One region of the Microbacterium sp. WCS2018Hpa-9 genome, then DNA from elsewhere that is predicted to be linked to it. Evidence: riboswitches for the same ligand, from Rfam matches in the RefSeq annotation. Region 1 holds a riboswitch; the other holds the start of a gene.
What was found. Region 1 has a riboswitch for thiamine pyrophosphate ahead of RQG82_RS04360 (ECF transporter S component). Riboswitches for the same ligand answer to the same signal wherever they lie in the genome.
Positions count from the first base shown of each region.

Region 1 (7,922 bases):
GTCGGTTCTACCGGTGCGGGCAAGACGACACTCGTGTCGTTGATCCCGCGACTCTTCGACGTCTCGGGCGGAGCCGTCTTCGTCGGCGGCGCCGATGTCCGCGAGGCGGACGTCGAGTCGCTGTGGGCGACGATCGGCCTCGTTCCGCAGCGTCCGTTCCTCTTCACCGGCACGGTGGCGTCGAACCTCCGCTACGGCAGAGAGGACGCGACCGACGAAGAGCTCTGGCACGCCCTCGAGATCGCTCAGGGCCGTGACTTCGTCGAAGAGATGCCGCAGGGCCTCGAATCGCGCATCACCCAGGGCGGCACGAACGTCTCCGGCGGCCAGCGTCAGCGTCTGGCGATCGCCCGCGCTATCGTCCGTCAGCCGCAGATCCTGGTGTTCGACGACTCGTTCTCGGCGCTCGACCTCACCACCGACGCCCGGTTGAGGCAGGCCCTGTGGCGTGAGCTGCCGCACGTGACGAAGATCGTTGTCGCGCAGCGCGTCTCATCCATCACCGATGCGAATCGCATCGTCGTGCTCGAAGGGGGCACCATGGTCGGCGTCGGCACGCACGAGGAGCTTCTCGAGACGAGCACCACGTACCGAGAGATCGTCGAATCGCAGCTGGGGGTGGACGCATGAGCGAGCAGAACACTCCTCAGACCCGCCGCGGTCGCGCGGCCAAGGCCACGGCCGCGACCACTGCGGTCGAGCCCGAACTGACCGAAGAAGAGAAGTACGAGGCCGAGCTCGCCGAGAAGGCGCGCCAGGACGGCGGCGGCTGGGACAGCGTCGCACCCGGCAAGGCCGACAACTTCGGCCAGAGCTTCAGCCGGATGATCGGGCTGCTGAAGCCGTCGGCCGTGTGGTTCATCCTGGTGTCGATCGCCGGCGCCGTCGGCGTCGTGCTGACGGTCGCGGCACCGAAGGTGCTCGGCGAGGCAACGAACCTCATCTACAAGGGCTTCATCTCGGTGCAGCTCGCTCAGGCGAACGGGGACTTCCCCGGTTTCCCCGCAGGCACCCCGCAGGACGACGTCGTCGACGCGCTCCGCCAGGGCGGGCAGGACGACTTCGCCAACCAGGTCGAGGCTCTCGGCAGCTTCCGGGTCGGTGACGGCGTCGACTTCGACGCGCTGCGGTGGATCATCATCGCTGTGCTGGCGATCTACGTCACGGCCGCCTTCCTCAGCTGGCTCCAGGGCTACGTGATCAACGTCATCATGGTGCGCACCATGTGGCGCCTGCGCGAAGAGGTCGAGGCGAAGATCAACCGCCTGCCCCTGTCGTACTTCGACAAGGTGCAGCGCGGCGACCTGATCTCGCGTGTGACCAACGACATCGACAACATCACGCAGACGATGCAGCAGTCGCTGTCGGGCGCGATCACGGCCGTGCTCACGGTCGTGGGCGTGCTGGTGCTGATGTTCTCGATCTCGTGGCAGCTCGCGCTCGTCGCTCTGGTGGCACTGCCGCTCATGGGCGTGATCTTCGGTGTCATCGGCCCGCGGTCGCAGAAGGCGTTCGGCACTCAGTGGCGCAAGGTCGGCCGACTGAACGCCCGCGTCGAAGAGGCTTTCTCCGGCCACGCGCTGGTCAAGGTCTTCGGTCGCGAGCAGGATGCGCTCGAGAAGTTCAAGGACGAGAACGAGGAGCTGTTCCAGGCGAGCTTCAAGGCGCAGTTCCTCTCCGGCATCATCATGCCGGCGATGACCTTCGTCGGCAGCCTCACCTATGTGGGCATCGCGGTGCTCGGCGGTCTTATGGTCGCGAGCGGACAGCTGCGTCTCGGAGACGTGCAGGCGTTCATCCAGTACTCGCAGCAGTTCACGCAGCCGCTGTCGGAGCTCGGTGGCATGGCCGCGGTCGTGCAGTCCGGAACGGCGTCCGCCGAGCGGGTGTTCGAGCTGCTCGACACCGAAGAGCAGGAGGCCGATGCCATCGACGCTCCGAAGCTCGCCGACGGCAAGGGCGTCGTGGAGTTCGAGAACGTCGCGTTCTCGTACACGCCCGAGCGTCCGCTCATCACCGACCTCTCGTTCCGGGTCGAGCCCGGTCAGACGGTCGCGATCGTCGGTCCGACGGGAGCGGGCAAGACGACGCTCGTCAACCTCATCATGCGGTTCTACGAACTGAACGGCGGGCGGATCCTGCTCGACGGCCAGGACATCTCGGAGGTCACTCGCGAGCAGCTGCGCTCGCGCACCGGCATGGTGTTGCAGGACCCGTGGCTGTTCGCCGGGAGCATCCGCGAGAACATCCGATACGGGCGCTCCACGGCGACCGACGAAGAGGTTCTCGAGGCGGCGAAGGCGACGTATGTCGATCGCTTCGTGCGCTCCCTCCCCGAGGGCTACGACACGGTGCTCGACGAGGACGCGTCGAACGTCTCAGCGGGTGAACGCCAGCTGATCACGATCGCCCGGGCGTTCGTCGCTCAGCCGTCGATCCTGATCCTCGACGAGGCGACGTCGGCGGTCGACACCCGCACCGAGGTGCTGCTGCAGCACGCGATGGCGGCGCTGCGCCAGGGACGCACATCGTTCGTGATCGCCCACCGTCTGTCGACCATCCGCGACGCCGACCTCATCCTCGTGATGGAGCACGGTGACATCGTCGAGAAGGGCACGCACGACGAGCTCATCACCGCGCAGGGCGCGTACTGGCGCCTCTACCAGTCGCAGTTCGAGCAGGCGGCGACCGACATCGACGCAGAGGACGCGCTCACGGGCTCGACCCCTGTCGTCGTCAGCGGCGACGCCGAAGAAGCGGCTGCGGCAGCACAGGTCGGAGTCTCGGTCGGGGCGCAGGTTCCTGCCGCCGAGGCTGCAGCCGCGCAGGCGGTCGTCGAGCGTCCGGATGACGGCGGCCAGAGGGCCTGATCCGCACGAGACCCGGTCAGCACCAGACCGGGTCAGCGCGCGACCTTGTCAGCACCTGACCTGATCAGCAGATTGCCCCGACTCCCGTTCATTCGGGGGCGGGGCATTCTGCTGTCCTCAGCGCTGAGCTTCGGTGATGCCGAGGAGCTCGAGCGGATGGGTCAGGCGCCACCACGGGCTGGGGGCATCGACGTCTTCTGCGAGCGACAGCGACGTCGTCACCGTGTTCAACGGTCCGGTGCTCGTCATCGTGCCGACCTCGTCGCCCGATTCGCGGTCGTCGCCGAGGGAGAAGTCGGTCGAGGCCTCGGCCATCGCGCCGTTCCACAGCACGATGTCGGCGTCGGCATCCGTCACGACATCGGCGGTCGCACCCCACGGCGTCGTGACCGTGCCGACGACCGTGCCCGCCGCGACAGAGGGAGCCTGCTGCTCCAAGGCGGTCTCGACCTGCGAGAACAGCGAGCGGGTCTGGGCGAGGCGCTGCTCATCGTCGGCCTGCCCGAGAACCGACGCATAGAGGTGCACGGTCGTGTCGTCGATGGTGATGACCTTCGCGGTCAACAGGTTCCAACTGTCTCCGAGCGTGCCGGTCTTGACGCCGACCACGCCAGGATCCGCCAGCATCCCGTTCGTGTTCACCACCGTGCCCGCGCCCGGAAGATCGACCGACGGGGTGCCGACGATGCCGGCGAACACGGGATTCTGCATCGCCAGCTCGGCGAGCGCGACGAGCGACTCGGGCGTGGCCCTGTTGCGGTCGTCGAAGCCAGACGGGGTCACGATCGTGATGCCGTCGAGGCCGCGGTCGCGCAGCCACACCTCCGCCGCGGCGGTGAATGCCGACGGGGAGCCCCAGATCTCCTGCGAGAGACGATCGATGTAGTTGTTCGCCGAACCGAGCAGCGTTCCCTGCAGGAGCTGGAACTCGGTGAGAGTGCCGCCCACGGGCACGTCGAGTGCCGACTGGTCGGAGCGGCGGTAGTCCCAGTACGCCAGGTTGTCTGCCCGCGTGAACGAGAACTCCGGGCCCTGCTCGCCCACGGCGAGAGGCATTCGATCGAGCACCATCAGGCTCGAGACCACCTTGGTGACGCTCGCGATCGCAGCCGCATCGAGCGACGACGACATCGTGCCTATTCCGCCGATTCCCACAGCCGCGCTTCCCTGGGTGGGCCAGGTGATCGCGGCCGCGGGTGCGGCGACGGTCGTGAGCTCCACTGCCTGCACCGTCGGCGCCACCTCGTGCAACGGCCACAGCATGGCCGACCCGACATAGGTGCCGAGCAATCCGACGAGAACACCGAGCGGGACCAGAACGCCGGGGCGAGTGATCGCGGGGCGCAGGTGCGCTCCCGTCAGAAGTGCGCCGCCGCTCGCCGGGGGAGGCGTCTCATCGAGCGCCTCGATCGCGGGGTGTCGAGCGACTTCGACCGCATCGACCCACGTCAGCGGCGTCCCACCGCTGGTGCCCTCCGCCCACTGGGCATCGGGAGTCGTCTCGGGATCGGGAGTGGCGAGAGCGGTCTCCAGAGCGCCGAGCGCGGCGGCGTCGTCACCCGCATCCGATTCGGATGTCCCATCCACGGGGCCGGCCGACGAGACGTCGGCATCAGGCTGTGCCGCCGTCGAGCCGGCTGCCGTCGAACCGGCAGGCGCTGACTCAGCAGGCGCCGACGCTTCAGCCGTCGACCCGGCAGGCGCTGACGCATCGGGCGTTGACGCGTCGCCCGCAGGAACGGCGGAGGCGGTGGCCTCGGCGGAGTCAGGAGCGGTCACCTCCTCACGGTACCGAACTCGCGCAGGGATCCGTGTCGCTGCAACAGGAGCAGACGTGAGTGTCGGCACTGGGTAAGATCGTCAGAACAACCACGGGAGTCCGGCGAGCCGGGCTGAGAGGGAGCGAATCGCGCTTCGACCGTCGAACCTGATCTGGGTAATGCCAGCGCAGGGAGGAGTCACTGATGAGTACATCCACGTCCGGATCCACCACGGAATCCGCATCCGTCTCGCACGCCCCGAGGGGCCTCGGTCGCCCTGAACTCTGGCGCTGGCGGGTCGTCGACATCGTCGTCGCCAGCGTCATCGCCGTCGCCTGTGCGCTGATCTTCCTGCTCTGGAACGTCGGCTACGAGGTGCCCAGCAGCATCCTGAAGCCGTTGCTCCCCGGTGTGCAGGGCCTGCTCGCCGGCCCCTGGCTCATCGCCGGTGTGCTCGGCGCGCTGATCATCCGCAAGCCGGGTGCCGCGCTCTACACCGAGCTGGTCGCCGCGATCATCTCGGCCCTCGTCGGCAACGCGTGGGGTCCGCTCACCATCGTCTCGGGCCTCGTGCAGGGTCTCGGTGCCGAGCTGATCTTCCTCGTGTTCCTCTACGGCGTCTGGCGTCTGCCCGTCGCGATGCTGGCGGGTGCCGGCGCAGGACTCGCGTGCGGCATCAACGACCGCATCCTCTGGTACGCCGGTGCCGACACGCTCTTCACCAGCGTGTACATCGTCTCGACGACCATCTCGGGTGCCGTCATCGCCGGACTCGGAGCGTGGTTGATCGCCCGAGGACTCGCAGCCACGGGCGCCCTCAGCCGGTTCGCCGCCGGCCGCGAGGTCACCGCACGGGTGTGAGCTCGCCCACGACTCCCGCCACCCTCGAAGCACGCGGCTGGGGGTGGCGGTACGCGACGCGGCTGCGCTGGGCTGTGCGCGACATCGCCCTGCGCATCGAACCCGGCGAGCGGGTGCTGCTGCTGGGCGCCTCGGGCTCTGGCAAGTCGACCCTGCTGCAGGGATTCGGCGGGGTGCTCGGAGGCGCGGACGAGGGCGAGACGCACGGTGGTCTGCTCGTCGACGGCGTGCCGCCCACCGAGGCGCGCGGTCGGGTCGGCATGGTGCTGCAGGACCCCGACACGCAGACGATCCTCGCCAGGGTCGGCGACGACGTCGCGTTCGGCTGCGAGAACCTCGGCGTCCCTCGTGACGAGATCTGGCACCGGGTGCGCGCGGCGCTGGATGCCGTCGAGCTCGACGTCGCACCCGATCGGTCGACGGCCGCGCTGTCGGGCGGTCAGAAGCAGCGTCTCGCTCTCGCCGGCGTGCTGGCCATGCGACCGGGCGCCATCCTCCTCGACGAGCCGACCGCCAACCTCGACCCCGAGGGAGTGCAGGACGTGCGCGATGCCGTCGCCGCCGCCCTCGACGCCACGGGCGCCACCCTCGTGGTGATCGAGCATCGCATCGACGTCTGGCTGCCGCTCGTCACCCGAGTGATCGTGCTCGGTGCCGAGCCGGAGGGCACGGTCGTGCTGGCCGATGGCAGCCCGGACGAGATTCTCGGCGCGCGAGGGGCCGAGCTCGCAGCATCCGGTGTGTGGGTTCCCGGCCACCCGCCCGCCGTTCCGCCCGCGCCGGCGCACGAGCCGGGGGAGACCCTCCTCGCAGCGCGCGGTCTCACCGTCGCCCGCCGGCGCGGGCTCGCGGTAGCCGGTCCGTTCGATGTCGAGGTGCGCGCGGGCGAGGTGCTCGGAGTGACCGGCGCGAACGGCGCAGGCAAATCGACGCTCGGGCTCACACTCGCCGGGCTGATCCCGGCCGAGGATGGCCGGGTCTCGGCTCTGCCCGCGCTCGCAGCGGGAGAGAAGCCCGACCCCATCCGCTGGTCTTCTCGAGCCCTGCTCACCCGCATCGCGTCGGTCATGCAGACGCCCGAGCACCAGCTGCTCACAACGACCGTGCGCGACGAGCTGTCGGTCGGACCGCGGGCGCTGAAGCTGCCGGACGCCGAGATCACCGCTCGTGTCGACGACCTGCTCGAACGGCTGCGGCTGACCTCGCTCGCCGGAGCCAACCCCTACACGCTGTCGGGAGGGGAGAAACGGCGGCTCACGGTCGCGGCGGCCCTCGCCACTCGGCCCCGGATGCTGGTGCTCGACGAACCCACCTTCGGGCAAGACGCCACGACCTGGGCCGAACTCGTCGGCCTCATCGCACGGCTGCGCGACGAGGGCACGGCGATCGTGGCGATCAGCCATGACGAGGCCGTGCTGGAAGCGCTGCACGCGCGGCGCATCGAGGTCGGCCGATGATCGATCCGCTGACCGCCCGCATCGAACGACCGGGGCCGATCGCCCCTCGCTCGGCCCTTGCAAAGCTCGCCGCCGCGCTGTTGATCGCGCTGCCGCTCGTGCTGACGATCGACGTCGTCTCGGCATCCGTCGCACTGCTGCTCGAGATCCCGCTGCTCCTTCTCGCGGGGCTGCGGGCCAAGGAGTTCTGGACCCGCACCGCCGTGCTGTGGATCGCAGCGCCGCTGAGCGCGGTCACCATCGCCCTCTACGGCGCGACCAGCGGCACGGTGCACTTCGAGTGGCTGGTCATGCGCGTCAGCGACGGATCGCTCGCCCTCGCCGCAGCGACTGCCGTGCGGGTGCTCGCGATCGGGCTGCCCGCCGTGGTGCTCTTCATCACGGTCGACCCCACCGACCTCGCCGACGACCTGGCTCAGCGGGTGAAGCTGCCGGCGAGGTTCGTCGTCGGCGCGCTCGCCGGAATGCGGATGCTGGGCCTGCTCGCCGATGACTGGCGTGCACTGGCACTCGCGCGGCGGGCGCGCGGCGTCGCCGACGAGGGGCGGGTGCGCCGAGCGATCGGCATGGCCTTCGCGCTGTTCGTGCTGGCCATCCGCCGCGGATCCTCACTGGCCACCGCCATGGAGGCCCGCGGCTTCGGCGGCACCGGCCGACGCTCGTGGGCGCGGGAGTCGAGGTGGGACCGACGAGACACGGTGCTGGTGGTCGTCGCGGCGGTGATCCCGGTGGTCGCGATCACGGTCGCCGTGCTGACGGGGGCCTGGAACTTCATCCTCGGCCCGACCGCCTGAGGCGCCGGGACGCGGCGGACCGGCAGCGTGCACTCAGCTTTCTCATAGCTGACATGCCGATGTATTCGCTAGCATCGAGTGAACCCAAGGGGAGTACTCCACCACGGGCGGCTCGTCATTACGGATGTCCCTGCATCCCGGGTCCCCGGTTCTCGTTCTCGAGGATGGAGAAGACCTTGG
Region 1 is NZ_JAVTIY010000002.1:119,091-127,012, reverse strand. Features, by position in the region: gene RQG82_RS04375 (ABC transporter ATP-binding protein) at 1-630, shown strand, start outside; gene RQG82_RS04370 (ABC transporter ATP-binding protein) at 627-2,870, shown strand; gene RQG82_RS04365 (D-alanyl-D-alanine carboxypeptidase) at 2,988-4,649, opposite strand; TPP riboswitch at 4,732-4,841, shown strand; gene RQG82_RS04360 (ECF transporter S component) at 4,835-5,491, shown strand; gene RQG82_RS04355 (ABC transporter ATP-binding protein) at 5,488-6,948, shown strand; gene RQG82_RS04350 (energy-coupling factor transporter transmembrane component T) at 6,945-7,742, shown strand.

Region 2 (7,922 bases), on a different contig from region 1:
TGAACGGCAGCTCGTCGATGTCGGCCCGGAGGTGCGCGATCCGCTCCCACCACTGGTCCCGGATGTGCGCCCGGTCAGGAACGGTCTCGAGTCCGCCACGTCGCCACAGGCCTCCGAAGTGGTTGATCGGCCCGTGCCCTCGCCCGACGTGGAGTGCATCGCTCTGTGTCAACGACTCCCGCAGCCACGAGCGGGCCGAGCCGACCGCGTCGATGAGTGACTCGCCCCTCGCGAGCCGGGTGGCGAGCGCCGACGAGAGCGAGCACCCCGTGCCATGCGTGTTGCGAGTCGGGATGCGCGTACCCGGATATACCCGAGTCACTCCCCCGGCCGCGTCGATCACCGCGTCGGGAACGTCGTCGCCGTCGAGATGCCCTCCCTTCACGAGCACCGCCGCACCGATCCGGTCGGAGAGCGCGGCAGCGGCCTCGAGCGCGTCGTCCCACCCGTCGATCGCGTGGTCGGCGAGCGCAGCGAGCTCCGCGAGGTTGGGCGTCACGACATGCGCGCGTTCGAGGAGTCCGCGCAGCGCGACCTCGGCATCCCGGTCGAGAAGCCGATCGCCACTGGTCGCGACCATGACCGGGTCGAGCACGACGATCGGCGGCCGCACGGCATCGAGCCAGTCGGCGACCGTGCGGATCACGTCGGCGTTCGCCAGCATCCCGATCTTGACCGCATCGATGACGATGTCGTCTGAGATCGCGGCGAGCTGCTCACGCAGAAACTCCGCGGGCGGCACATGCACCGCCCGCACTCCCGCGGTGTTCTGAGCGGTGAGTGCGGTCAGAGCCGCCATGCCGTACCCGCCGTTCGCGGCGATGGACTTGAGGTCGGCTTGGATTCCCGCACCGCCCGAAGGGTCGCTCCCGGCGATGCTGAGGACCCGCGGCGTGCCTGACGCTCGCCACCGCCGGAGGAACGCCTGTGCAGCCTGCCTCGGATCGACGGCGGCGCAGACGGCCGAGACCACCGCGAGGCCCGCCGCGTCCGCGTCGCGAAGACGCTCGGTGTCATCGATGCCCACCCCGCCGATGGCCACGCAGGGAAGAGCGCACGTCGCGACGAGCGACCGGAAGCCGTCGATGCCCAGTGCCGGCGGATGGTCGGGTTTGGTGCTCGTGGGGCGGATCACACCGACGCCGAGATAGTCGACCACGCCGGCAGGCAGAGCCGCCACCGCGTCGAGGTGCTCGGGTGTGTTCGCCGTCAACCCGATGATCGCCTCGGCACCCAGTCGCTCTCGCGCCCGTTCCACCGACGCATCCCCCTGACCGAGATGCACACCGTCGACGCGCGCGCCCCGGTCGCGAGCGGCGAGCACCGCGTCGACACGATCGTTCACCAGGAGGAGCGCGCGGCCGGCGATCACGCGCGACAGCTCGACCAGCTGATCGGCGGTCTCGGCATCGGTCGCGCTCTTGTCACGCAGCTGCACGATACGAACTCCCCCGTCGACCGCCAGGCGCACGGTCTCGACGACACCCCGCTCACCGCAGAGGTCGGCATCCGTGACGAGGTAGAGCGAGAGGTCGGCGATCACAGCGTCTGCTCCTGCACACGCGCGGAGGCCACCAGGTCAGCCGGCTGCACGGCGGCGAGCGCGTCGAGCAGAGCGACGGCGAAGGTGCCGGGGCCCGCGACGTGCACCGCGGCCCGCTCGGCGGCGATCGTGTAGACGAGGCTCGCCGAGCCCACCGCCGTGAGCGGATCGGCCGAGGTCGAGCGAGCGGCGCCGAGGAACGCGGCCATGACGGCGCCCAACGCGCACCCACCGCCGGTGACCCGGGTGAGCAGCTCGTGACCGTTCGCTATGCGTAGCAGCCGGACGCCATCGGTCACCAGGTCGACCGGCCCGGACACTGCGACCACAGAGCCATGACGCGTGGCGAGAGCGAGCGCTGCCTCTGCCGCGGAGTCGGTCGTATCGACCGCGTCCACACCGCGGCCGCCTGCACTGAGTCCGGCGAGTGCGAGGATCTCGGACGCATTCCCTCTGATCGCCGTGGGGCGCGAGGCGACAAGCTCGTGAGCGAGGGCCGTGCGCACCGGCAGAGCGCCGATCGCGACGGGATCCAGCACCCACGGAATTCCTGCGGCGACCGCGCCGGCGGCGGCTTCGAGGCTCGCCGCCCGCTGCCCGGGGGTCGGCGTGCCGAGGTTGATCAGCACACCGGAGGCCACCCCGGCGAACATGCCGGCTTCATCGACGATGTCGACCATCGCCGGCGCCGCGCCGAGGGCGAGCAGCACGTTGGCGGTGAACCCCGTGACGACGCTGTTGGTGATGCAGTGGGTCAGAGGTGGACTCTCGCGCAGCTCGGACAAGAGCTCGGCGGCCGAGGCGACCAGGGTCGATTCGGATTCAGGACGCAGACGATCGCTCAATGCGACATCCCTTCGCTAGTACGAACTAGATCAGGTTCGACGGGTCTGTTCTCAGCCGCGGATGCGGCACCCCGTGTCACTACTCGGAGTCTAGCGACGCGCGCCGTCAGGGCAGAAGCTGGAGCAGCGCGAGTTCGTCGGTTCGGGTCAGACCGGCTCGCCGCTCGCGATCGACACCGCGTTCCTGCTCGTCTTCGACCACGGCAGCGATCGTCTCGTCGAGCGGGCGCAGCTCGCCCCCGGCCGCACGGTAAAGCGCGTTCGACCTCGTCATGAAACCCGTCATGTCGCTTGGCAGCCACAGCGGCAGCGATCGCTCCCCTGCCCAGTACTCCACGTCGTTCTCGACGAGCCAGTCGTCCGTCGCCGTCACCGTGTCTCCCCGGTGCCCGGCGTGCGTGCGCACCGCCTCGATGACCTCGGCCATCGGGTACCGGTCGCCGATCGTGTTGATCGCGCCGGTGGCGGTGGTCGTGCTGATGAACTCCGACAGGTCATCGACGTCGATCACCTGCACGTCGCGTCCGTCGGCACGTGGGAGCAGCACCGGTTCGTCGTGAGCGCGCAGGAACGCCGCAGCCCAGTATCCGAAGCGATCGCTCGGATCGTCCTTGCCGACGATCAGCCCCGGGCGCACGATCAGCATTCGGTCGCCGAGCGTCCGAACCGCGTTCTCCGCGGCCACCTTCTGCGGCCCATACTCGTAGTCATCTCCGGCGCGGGCCGGCATATGCAACGGCGCGGACTCGTCTGCCCCGGCCGTCTCGTCATCGGAATATGCAGACATCGACGACACGTACGTCCAGCGGGCTGCTCGCGCGCCGAGCGCCTCGACTGCCGCCGCGACATGCGCCGCATTCGATGAGACGTCGATCACGTGGTCCCAGTCGCGACCGCAGACGGCGTCGTAGGCGTCGGCGTCGTCACGATCGGCCAGAACCAGGCTCGCCCCCTCCGGGGACGGTCGCCCTCCTCGCGCGAGGCACATCACTGTCGCCCCGTTCACCAGCAGGCGTCTGGCGATCCGACCGGACAACCAGCCGGTCCCGCCGAGGATCAGAACGTCAGTCATGGACCCATGCCACCATCTTCGCCGTGCGAGGGGAAGGTCCTTCCGCTCACGGCGGATGCCGGGTTCACCGCAGGCGGAGGTCGGACAGCCCTGTCAGCTCCGGAACGGTCCAGGAGGGATCCGGCCGCCAGTCGAGCCATTCCGGGGCGAAGGGCCAGTCAGCCTCGCGGAACGACGCGATCGCCGCGTCCGCGTGCCGCTCGATCTGCGCCGCCTGCTCGGATGTGAGGCGGCCCTGCTCGACGGCAGCGATCACCTCGTCCTCATCCTTCAGGTGCACCCGTCCGTCCGGCTCGATCTCGACGTCGAGGATGTGGTCCGAAGAGTACGTATCGCTGTCGGTGCGCAGGTGCGCGTTCTCGAGGTTCACGTACCAGCCGGCGAACTGCCAGTCCGAGCCGCTCACATCGCTCCAGAAGAGCCACACCGACCACGCGGCACCCGCCGGGGCGATCCGCAGGATGCCGTTGCCCCACCACTCCTCCACGATCCGTGTCCGCGGGTCGAGCCATCGTCGCTCGAGGGGAACCGTCCGGACGCGTTCGCCCGCAGGAGTGCCCTGCCCCTCCTGCAGCGTGCCCGGAGCGAGCCAGGCGATGAGGCCCCGCTCGTCGTCGCGGACCACTCGCATGGGAGTGATCGTCGATGCGTCGCCGGGCTGCCACCCCGGCTTCCGGTAATGCCAGGAGATCTGATCGCCCGGGGCGAGGAAGGGCGCCTCGCCGATCGGTCGGACGCCATCGGGAACCGCCGCAGGTGTGCTGTGGGGGAGGATGCTCATCACGACACGCTATCTCGGGGCAGGCCGATGTCAGGTCGGCTCGGCGGTGACGATCACAGCCGGCTCGAGGGCGAGGCGGCGGACTGCATCCCGCACTGGGATGCAGCCCGCTCTCGGCGATGTCAGTCGCGCAGAGTCGCGCCGAAGCGCTCGGCCGCCACAGCGACACCCGCGAGCTTCGCCTCGGTCGCCTCTGCGGCGGTGAGCGTGCGATCGCTCGCGCGGAACCGCAACGCGAAGGTGAGGCTCTTCTGTCCTTCGGCGACGCCTTCGCCGCGGTAGTCGTCGACGAGACGGATCGCCTCGAGGAGCTCCCCCGCGCCTTCGGCCAGTGCAGCGCGTACCGAGCCTGCGGGGACATCGGCGCCCAGCACGAGCGACACGTCCTGCGTCGCAGCGGGGAACGTCGAGAGCGAGGCGGCGACAGCTCGGCCGCCCCCCAGCCCGAGGACCTGATCGAGGTCGAGCTCGAGCACGGTCGCGCGACCCGGCAGGTCTGCTCCCGCTGCGACGTCGGGGTGGAGTTCTCCGACGTATCCGACCTCGACGTCGCCGACGGTGAGCACGCCGGTGCGCCCGGGGTGCAGTGCCGTGCGCTCGCCCTGGGCCACATCGATGTCCACGCCGGCGGCTGCCGCGATGACTCTGGCGGCATCCAGTGCCTCGGAGAGTCCGGACGGCTCGGCGGCGCGTCCGGGCTGTCGTGCGACGACATTGCCCGTGAACAGCGCCGCGACGTGGCGGTGCTGCGGCGGGATCGACGCGTTCAGCGCGGCGAGGGTCTCGTCTGACGGACGCACGCCGAGCGGAGGCACCTCGTCGGTTCCGTAGTCGACACCCGGCTCAGGAAGGAACACGACTCCGGTCTCGAACAGCGCGAGATCCGTGAGGCCGCGCGAGATGTTGCGGTGCGCGATCTGCAGCAGCCCGGGGACGAGCGAGCGACGCAGGAACGGCGCAGAGCCGTCGAGCGGGTTCGCGAGCCGGATGCTGGGCAGGTGCTCTCCCGACGCCGAACCGTGCAGGTCGTTCTCGGCCTCGGTCGTGAAGGGGAACGAGGGCGTCTCGACGAGACCGGCTGCCGCCAGCGCGTCAGCGACGCGACGGCGCCCCTGCTGGTGCGGCGTCAGGCCACGGCCGGAGGGAGGCGTCGGCAGCACCGAGGGGATGCGGTCGAGACCGTGGATGCGCGCGACCTCTTCGGCGAGAGACCACTTGTCGGTGAGGTCGGGGCGCCAGGTCGGCGGGATGACGGCCCAGCCGGCATCTACCTCGGTGACCTCGCCGCCGATCGTCGTGAGCGCACCCACGATCTCGTCGTCGGAGTAGTCGACGCCGATGAGTCCCTGCACGAAGCCTCTCGGCAGCTCGATGTCGGCCACGAAGACCTCGGCGAAGAGCGCGCCGCCCTCTTCGGTGAGCGTGCCACCGGCGAACTCGACCATCAGGTCGGCGGCTCGACGAGCGGCGACGAACGGCACGAGGGGGTCGACGCCGCGCTCGAAGCGCTTTGACGCCTCACTGGGGAGCTTGTGACGACGGGCGGTGCGCGCGATCGTCACGGGGTCGAACGTCGCGGCCTCGATGAGGACATTGCGCGTCGTGTCGCTCATCTCGGTCGTGCCGCCGCCCATGACACCGGCCAGGCCGATGGGCCCGGATCCATCGGTGATCAGGAGATCCTCGACATGGAGCTTTCGCTCCTGGCCGTCGAGAGTCGTCATCTTCTCACCGGGGGTCGCGCGGCGCACAATGATGCCACCCGCGAGCTTGTCGAGGTCGTATCCGTGCAGCGGCTGCCCCAGCTCGAGCATCACGTAGTTGGTGATGTCGATCAGGATGCCGAGCGAGCGCATGCCGGCGAGCGACAGGCGAGCGATCATCCACGGCGGGGTCGGGCGCGACGGGTCGACATCGCGGACGACCCTGGTGACGAACTCGCTCGCGCCGACGCGGCCGCGCACGGGGGCGGCGTCGTCGACGATCGCGGTGTGACCGGTTCCGGGCTGGAGCTCGGCGAAGTCGCGCTCGGCCGGGTCGCGGAAGGTCGCGCCGGTCGCGTGCGAGTACTCGCGGGCGACGCCACGCAGCGAGAACGCGTACCCGCGGTCGGGCGTGACGTTGATCTCGACAGCGACGTCATCGAGTCCGAGCAGGCTGATGGCGTCGGTTCCGACGGGGGCGTCGATACCGAGGTCTGCCAGCACGAGGATGCCGTTGTGCTCATCACCGAGACCCAGCTCGCGCGCCGAAGCGATCATGCCGTCGGACACGTGACCGTAGGTCTTGCGAGCAGCGATCGGGAACGGGCCTGGCAGCACGGCGCCCGGCAGAGTCACGACGACCTTGTCGCCGGCGACGAAGTTGTGTGCGCCGCAGACGATCCCGCGGATGCCGCCGTTCGCCTCGCCGACGTCGACCTGGCACCAGTTGATCGTCTTGCCGTTCGACTGCGGCTCCCCCTCGAGGGAGACGACCTGTCCGACCACGACGGGACCCGAGATCTCGAAGCGGTGGACGTCCTCCTCTTCGAACCCGACGGTCACCATCGCCGCCAGGACATCTTCGGGCGTCGCATCCGCTGCCAGATCGACGTACTCACGCAGCCACGAAAGCGGGACGCGCATCACACCACCATCCCGTACTGCTCGCTGAAACGGACATCGCCCTCTGCCATGTCCCGCATGTCCTGCACATCGCTGCGGAACATGAGTCCTCGCTCGACGCCCATACCGAAAGCGAAGCCGCTGTAGACGTCGGGGTCGATCCCCGCCGCACGCAGCACGTTCGGATTGATCATTCCGCAGCCGCCCCACTCGATCCAGCGGGCGCCGCCCTTGAAGGTCGGGTGCCACAGGTCGAGCTCGGCAGACGGCTCGGTGAAGGGGAAGAAGTTCGTGCGGAAGCGCGTCTTGGCCTCGGGGCCGAAGAGCTGACGAGCGACGTGGTCGAGTGTGCCCTTGAGGTGCGCCATCGAGATGCCCTTGTCGACGACCAGACCCTCGAACTGCGTGAAGACGGGCAGGTGCGTCGCATCGAACTCGTCGGTGCGGTACACGCGACCGGGGCACAGCACATAGATGGGCAGGTCGCGGTCGAGCATCGAGCGCACCTGCACGGGGCTCGTGTGCGTGCGCATCACGAGGTGCCGCGAGGGCGGGTCGACATAGAACGTGTCCTGCTCCTGGCGAGCGGGGTGGTCGACGTCGAAGTTCAGGGCGTCGAAGTTGAACCACTCATGCTCGAGCTCAGGCCCTTCCGCGATCTCCCAGCCCATGCCGACGAAGATGTCGGAGACCTGCTCGCTGAGCAGGGTGAGCGGATGCCGCGCACCGACGCGCGTGCGGGAGGGAACGGCGGTGATGTCGACGCGCTCGGCTTCGAGGCGGGCGGCGACCTCGGCGGCGGCGAGCTCCTCCTCCTTGGCGGCGAGGGCCTTCGTGACCTGACCGCGACCCTGACCGACGAGCTTGCCGAAGGCCGCCTTGTTCTCGGGAGCCACCTGCCGCATCGAGGCGTTCAGGATGGCGAGAGGAGAACCGTCTGCGACGTGAGCGGCTCTCGCCGCCTTCAGCTCGGTGGTATCGACAGCTGCGGTGATCGCTTCGAGCGCGGCCGCGACGGCGGCTTCGACCGCTTCCGGGGTGATTTCGGGAGACTCAGACACGAGACAGGAGTCTA
Region 2 is NZ_JAVTIY010000012.1:75,155-83,076, reverse strand. Features, by position in the region: gene RQG82_RS19305 (bifunctional hydroxymethylpyrimidine kinase/phosphomethylpyrimidine kinase) at 1-1,543, opposite strand, end outside; gene thiM (hydroxyethylthiazole kinase) at 1,540-2,388, opposite strand; TPP riboswitch at 2,379-2,472, opposite strand; gene RQG82_RS19295 (NAD-dependent epimerase/dehydratase family protein) at 2,495-3,460, opposite strand; gene RQG82_RS19290 (DUF402 domain-containing protein) at 3,525-4,241, opposite strand; gene pheT (phenylalanine--tRNA ligase subunit beta) at 4,364-6,868, opposite strand; gene pheS (phenylalanine--tRNA ligase subunit alpha) at 6,868-7,908, opposite strand.
Region 2: it holds a riboswitch for thiamine pyrophosphate, as region 1 does, so the genes downstream of both, thiM (hydroxyethylthiazole kinase) here and RQG82_RS04360 (ECF transporter S component) in region 1, are expected to answer to the same signal.